Regions from separate parts of the Lactobacillus fornicalis genome, predicted to be linked through region 1. Evidence: predicted binding sites of a transcription regulator. Region 1 holds the regulator's gene; the other holds the start of a gene.
What was found. The regulator LexA, encoded in region 1, represses DNA repair genes until DNA is damaged. The targets are predictions, from matches to a motif close to CNAACANNTGTTNG.
Positions count from the first base shown of each region.

Region 2: the regulator LexA is predicted to act here: its motif matches at 1,305-1,318, upstream of recA (recombinase RecA).

Region 1 covers NZ_JBLTIM010000008.1:75,083-78,512, forward strand. Annotated here, with positions in the region: gene ACNDLV_RS02615 (LacI family DNA-binding transcriptional regulator) at 1-780, shown strand, start outside; gene lexA (transcriptional repressor LexA) at 1,189-1,824, opposite strand; gene ACNDLV_RS02625 (DUF896 domain-containing protein) at 1,963-2,211, shown strand; gene ACNDLV_RS02630 (YneF family protein) at 2,229-2,450, shown strand; gene ACNDLV_RS02635 (ABC transporter ATP-binding protein) at 2,538-3,430, shown strand, end outside.
Region 2 covers NZ_JBLTIM010000025.1:14,312-17,741, forward strand. Annotated here, with positions in the region: gene ACNDLV_RS05935 (helix-turn-helix domain-containing protein) at 1-640, shown strand, start outside; gene pgsA (CDP-diacylglycerol--glycerol-3-phosphate 3-phosphatidyltransferase) at 648-1,211, shown strand; gene recA (recombinase RecA) at 1,388-2,470, shown strand; gene rny (ribonuclease Y) at 2,594-3,430, shown strand, end outside.

The DNA.
Region 1 (3,430 bases):
AGCGAAATTATTGAAGCGATAGAGCGCCAGGCTTTTTATGAAGGATATAGTATTGTAATTTCTAACACAAATAGAAAAATCGAAAAAGAAAAAAATATTATTGCCGAATATAAAAAAAGAAAGGTGGACGGTATCATCGCCGTACCTGTATCTGAAAGAGAAAGTGTTTCTGTATACAAGAAAATATCTATACCTGTTACTGTAATTACAAAAAAAATTAATAATTTCAATTCTATATATATCTCTCACTATAAAGGGGGAGAACAAATTGCAAAGCATTTTATCAATTCTGGATTTAAGAAAATTGGATATATTGGTCCAATTAGTAATTCGACGTCAGCTAGAAAATTTGCAGGATTTAAAGATTATTTAAAAAATCAAGGAGTGCAATTAACAGATATCATTGAGTGTAATCCACCTAAAAATATGAATGCAACATTAGTTGCAGAATCAGTAAAAGAATATATAAGTAATAAAGAAATTGGAAGTGAAGTATTTTTTGCAAATGATGATATATCAGCATGTGAAGCGATAAATGCTTTTAAAATGCAAGGGTATGACATACCAAATGATATTAAAATTGCCGGTTTTGACAATACACTGTTAGCTAGAGAAATGAATCCAAGATTAACATCACTTGCACAACCATTGGAAGCGATTGGCAAAAAAGCGGTACAAGTACTGATTAATCAAATAAACTATCATACAAAACCACATATGTACGAAATGGAATCATATGTAGTTGAAAGAGAATCAACTTTAAATTTAAATATTAAGTAGTAATCTTATATGTATTAGGATAGTCAATTATTTGTTATTACAATTCTCAGGCTGTATATAGTTATATATATTAGCTTTTGGTTTACCATATCTTGATATTTGTCACGGATTTAAATCAGTAATTTATAATCTATAGTTTTTTCTATTGAGTGCCTATTTGAATTTTAAATTTGTTATTTATGTTTAGTTTTTAATCATATTACTTAAGACATGATACCGATCTTGAGTTGGAGTTAATAAGTTGTGCTTTATTGATCTTGTATTGCAATGCTTTTTATTGGAAAGAAATCAAAAAAATCAGCTCCAATTAAGGAACTGACTAAAATTTATATTTTAACTATTTAATTAACTAGAAGATATCATAGTTTCGAGAATTACTAAAACGTTCAAAACATTCATTCTATAATTTTAATAATCTCTATTTAATGCAACTACCTTTCCACAAATCTTAAAGTTAGTATCTGGCAAAAGTTCATCAGGATACATTTCTTTATTGTAAGCCTTTAAGCGCAACTGTTTAGAGCTACGGTCTCGAACCAGTTCTTTTAAAGTAGTACCATTATTTTCAGTATAAGCCACAACTAAATCACCTTGGGCAGCGACATTTTGATGGCGAACGATTACTAAATCATCTGGATAGATACCTCGTTCAATCATACTCATACCGTCAACTTTTAACATGTATAAAGGGTCACGCTTATCAAAACGCTCTGGTCGCTGCACGTAATATTCTGCTCCGCTATCATCTGCTAAAGCGGTATCTGGATCTCCAGCAGCAACAGTTCCAAGATATGGAATCCCAGGATCAACCCCTAAGGCATTTAAACCTTCTTGAGTAATTTCAAGAGCGCGTGGCTTACTTGGGTCTTTAAATAAATAGCCAGTTTTCACTAGACGATTGAGGTGGCCGTGAACTGTTGAAGTAGATGATAAATCAACTGCTTCACAAATTTCACGAACCGTAGGTGGAAATCCACGATCTTCAACTGTGTTATAAATAAATTCAAGAATCTTGAATTGGTTAGAATCTTCTTTTAATGTCATAATATTGTCTCCGTATCTGTTCTTATGCCTAATTATAGCAGATTGTGTCACTTTCAACAAACGCTTGTTCCTGAAAAAAAGCCTTTTTTTATTTCTTATAATAATGTAAACTTAATATTGTTGTGAGGTGAAAAACCTATGGATAAAAAAGAAGAAGAACGTGTTCGTAATCGAATTAACGAACTTTATCATAAAAAACAAACTGAAGGCTTAACCCCTGAAGAACAGGCGGAACGAGAAGAACTTCATAAAAAGTTTATTGCTAATTTTAGAGCTGGATTTAAACAACAAATAGAAAATCTGGTTTTAATTGATAAAAATGGCAAAGAAATTACTTCAGAAAAGGCGAAACGCGCACAACGCCGCAAAGGCTTAAGAAAAGACTAAAACGGAGGTAAAAGAGAATGAATTTAGGTTTAGCAATTATTTTAATCATCGCTGCTTTATTAATTGGCCTTGTTGGGGGCTTTTATGGAGCACGTGCATACATGAAAAAGTATTTCCAAGAAAATCCACCAATTAATCAAGATATGATTGTTGCTATGATGTCTCAAATGGGGCAAAAACCATCTGCTAAGAAGGTTAACCAAGTAATGAACATGATGAAGCATCAACAAAAGAACTAATTTTCAAAGCATTAGTTGATTATTGGAGAGGGATTTTTCCTGCTTCTTTTTTTACATATATCATTAAAAAATAAAGAGGAGGAATTTATGGATATTTTCATAAAATTAAGCTGGTTTTTTAAGAAATATAAAAAACGCTACTTTTTTGGTATTTTATTTTTAATTTTAACCTCCTTTGTTAATTTGATTCCACCACTCGCTCTCGGGAGAATGGCAGAACTACTTAACCAAGGAAAAATAAGTTGGATGGAATTTATTATTAATGTTCTTGGAATACTGGTAGCTGCACTTTTATTATATGTTTTTCGCTTTGGCTGGCGGAGTCAACTTTGGGGTGGCGCTCAGATCTTAGCTCGTGATTTAACCACAAAATTATATTGGCATTTTTTAAAGATGGATCGTACTTTTTATCAGCGCCATCGAACTGGTGATTTGATGGCCCATGCTACTAATGATATTTCTGCTATCCAATATGTAGCCGGTGATGGAATATTAGCATTAGTTGATGCAGTTTTTACTGGTGGAACGACATTAATTGCCATGATGATTTTTGTTGATTGGCGCTTGACTTTGATTGCTATGATTCCAATGCCTTTGCTTGCTTTAATGGCTCGCTTTCTAGGGACAAAGCTTCATGAAGCATATCGAAATAGTCAAGAAGCTTTTAGCCAATTAAACAATAAAACTCAAGAATCAATTACTGGGATTAAAGTTTTAAAAACATTTGGTCAAGCACAAGAAGATATTGCAGCATTCAATAAAATGACACATGATACAATTCGCATTAATAAACGTGTTTTTAAAATCGATTCATTATATGATCCGTTGACTACTCTAATTATTGGTTTTACTTATGTAATTACCATTATTGCTGGTGGTCAAATGGTCCAGTCTAATGAAATTAATATTGGACAACTTGTTTCATTTGTCGCTTATATCGGGAGTCTTGAGTGGCCAATGTTTGCTATTGGTTATTTGTT
Region 2 (3,430 bases), on a different contig from region 1:
ATCTGATGCAGGTGATTCAGTAACTGTTTCATCACAATCTGATAGCTCATCTTCTTCAGAAAAAGCATCATCATCGACTGAAAAGAGTCATGTAAAGATTACTCGCTTGGGATATGGTTCATATCAAGTTACTGGACTTAAAAGTAACCGTAATTTAGTAATTCATGCTGGAACTAACAATCTTTCAGCATCAGTTACTGTTGATGGCGAAACTAAATGGAGTGGGTCGATTTCATCTGATAGCAAGCATACTGTAAAAATTCCTGAATCTGCTAAATCTGTTTCGATTTATTTATCCAATGATACAGGCACTAAAGTAACAGTCGGAGGTAAGAAAATCCCTTATACTCCAGCTGGTACAAGTTTGAACTTGCGCTTAACTATCGGAAAAGTTTCATCTTCATCAAATTCTGGAACAACTCAATCTTCATATACTAATACTTATTCACAAAGTAGTAGCATTGCAACTAGTTCTTCAAGTGTTTATACACAGTCTAGCCAAGCTAGTTCAAGTCAAACAAACACTAACCAAACTAATACAAATCAAACTAGCCAAAATACGACTAATCAAAACACTGGCAATACAGGTACAACAGGCAATACCGGTGCTGGTGAAGGTCAAAATAATGGGGGACAATAGTTAAAGAATGAATTTACCAAATCGTTTAACAGTTTTTAGAATTATTTTAATTCCTGTTTTTATGTTAGTGTTAATTTTAAATTTCCCAACTGGAAGTTTTAATTTTGCTAATGTGAATATCCCATTTAGCCAAGTATTGGCAGCAGTAATCTTTGCGGGTGCTTCGTATACCGATTACCTTGATGGGCATATCGCTAGAGCAAGAGGATTGGTAACTAATTTCGGAAAGTTTGCTGATCCACTTGCTGATAAAATGCTGGTAATGACAGCTTTTGTATTTCTAGTAAGTATGGGTAAAGCTCCAGCGTGGATTGTGGCAATTATTGTTTGCCGAGAACTTGCAGTAACTGGATTACGTTTAATTTTGGTTGAAAATGATGGTGAAGTTTTAGCAGCAAAGATGCCAGGGAAGATAAAAACTGCTACTCAAATGTTGTCAATTATTTTCTTATTATTAGGAGATATCTTTTTTATTGGTACAATTTTGTTATATATTTGTTTGATTTTTACAATTTACTCCGGTTGGGATTATTTCTACCAATCTAGGGATGTTTTTGCTGGTGAATTGTAATTTAAAAGCCGTAAGGCTTTTTTTTATTAATTAAAAAAATATTCAAATAATCGGGTATCTAATTAATGGTGGATCTTATGATGTGTAAATAAATGAACGCTAGTTCGTTTTTTGCTTGCATTTGTAACTAGGTAGCAAGTATAATTAACTAGTAACTAGCTTAAGGAGGAAATACTTTGGCTAAAGATGAGAAACAAGCTGCTTTAGATGCAGCACTGAAGAAAATTGAAAAGAACTTTGGTAAGGGCGCTGTAATGCGCATGGGAGAAAAGGTTGATACTCAAATATCTACTGTCCCAACAGGATCTTTGGCTCTTGATGCCGCTATCGGTGTAGGAGGATACCCTCGTGGCCGGATTGTGGAAGTATATGGGCCTGAATCATCTGGTAAGACAACTGTGGCCTTGCATGCAGTTGCAGAAGTTCAAAAACGTGGAGGAACTGCTGCATATATTGATGCAGAAAATGCAATGGACCCAGCTTATGCAGAAGCTTTAGGTGTTGATATTGATTCACTTATCTTATCTCAACCTAATACCGGTGAAGAAGGCTTACAAATTGCGGATACATTGATTGCAAGTGGAGCGATAGATATCTTGGTAGTTGACTCTGTTGCTGCTTTAGTACCTAGAGCTGAAATTGATGGAGAAATGGGTGACTCTCACGTTGGGTTACAAGCCCGATTGATGAGTCAAGCATTACGTAAATTGTCTGGTAATATTAATAAGACTAAGACTATTGCCATTTTCATTAACCAAATTCGTGAAAAAGTTGGCGTTATGTTTGGTAACCCGGAAACAACGCCTGGTGGTCGCGCATTAAAGTTTTATTCAACTATTCGTCTTGAAGTGCGCCGTGCGGAACAAATTAAACAATCAAGTGATGTTGTGGGTAACCGTGTGAAAATTAAAGTTGTGAAGAACAAGGTTGCACCGCCTTTTAAAGTTGCTGAAGTTGATATTATGTATGGTAAAGGAATATCCCAATCTGGCGAATTATTAGATATGGCAGTTGATAAGGATATTGTTGACAAAGCCGGATCATGGTACTCATATAAGGAAGATAGAATTGGTCAAGGCCGAGAAAATGCCAAGCAATATTTGGAAGACCATCCAGACATCTATAATGAAATTATGACTCAAGTTCGTGAAGCATATGGAATTGATGCAAAATCACTTGAAGAAAAAGAAGATCCTGCAAAAATAAAGGAAAAAATTGAGCAGGATGAAAAAAGTGGCGAAAAAGCTAGTAAAAAATAAGACTGAAGAAATAGATTTAGACCTTGGTTTTTAACTAAGGTCTTTTTACTTTTGTTGACATATTTTATAGGAAAATTTATCATTAATTTGTGTGTATAATTCTTAAAAAGGGCGATAGTGATAATGATGAAAACAGATTTAATTCCTGTGTTAATCGCTATTGTTTCACTTTTAATTGGTTATGGCATTGGTTATTTAATTAGAAAGTTGCATTGGGAGAAACAAGCAGAGAATGCACGTAATGATGCACAACATTTGCTTGAAAATGCCCATACTAAATTAGATGCTATTAAGGCGGAAGTTGAGGTAGCTAAACAAACTGCTAAAACAGTTCGCCAAGAGGCAGAAAACGATAAAAAAGCGCAAATTTTAGAAGCAAAAGAAGAAATTAGAGCTTATCGTGAGCAAACTGAAAATGATTTGAGTAAACAAAGAATTGAACTTAGTCATCGGGATGCTCGTTTGCAACAAAAAGAAGATGCCATTCAAGAAAAAGAAAAGGATTTGAGCAAAAAAGATGCTCAACTCACACAAACTAAGACTCAGTTGGAGCAAAGAGAAGCCGACCTTACTCAAAAGCAGACTGAAGCCGATGAGTTATTATCTCAGCGGAAAGAGAAGCTTTATGAAGTAGCAGAATTAAGTAAGGACGAAGCTAAGAAAATAATTTTAGCTGAGTTAAGTAATCAACTTGACAGTGAGCGTGCTGAATTAATAAGAAATAGTAATGAGCAGGCTCAAGCCAAGGCGGATCGTTTTGCTCGACAAATTTTGGTAGATGCAATTCAAAGTAGCGCGGCTGATACTGTTGCTGAAACAACGGTGTCAGTTGTCGAACTGCCAAATGAGGAAATGAAGGGAAGAATTATCGGCCGTGAAGGTCGGAATATTCGCTCCTTTGAAGCCTTAACTGGTGTTGATTTAATTATCGATGATACTCCAAAAGTTGTGACTTTGAGT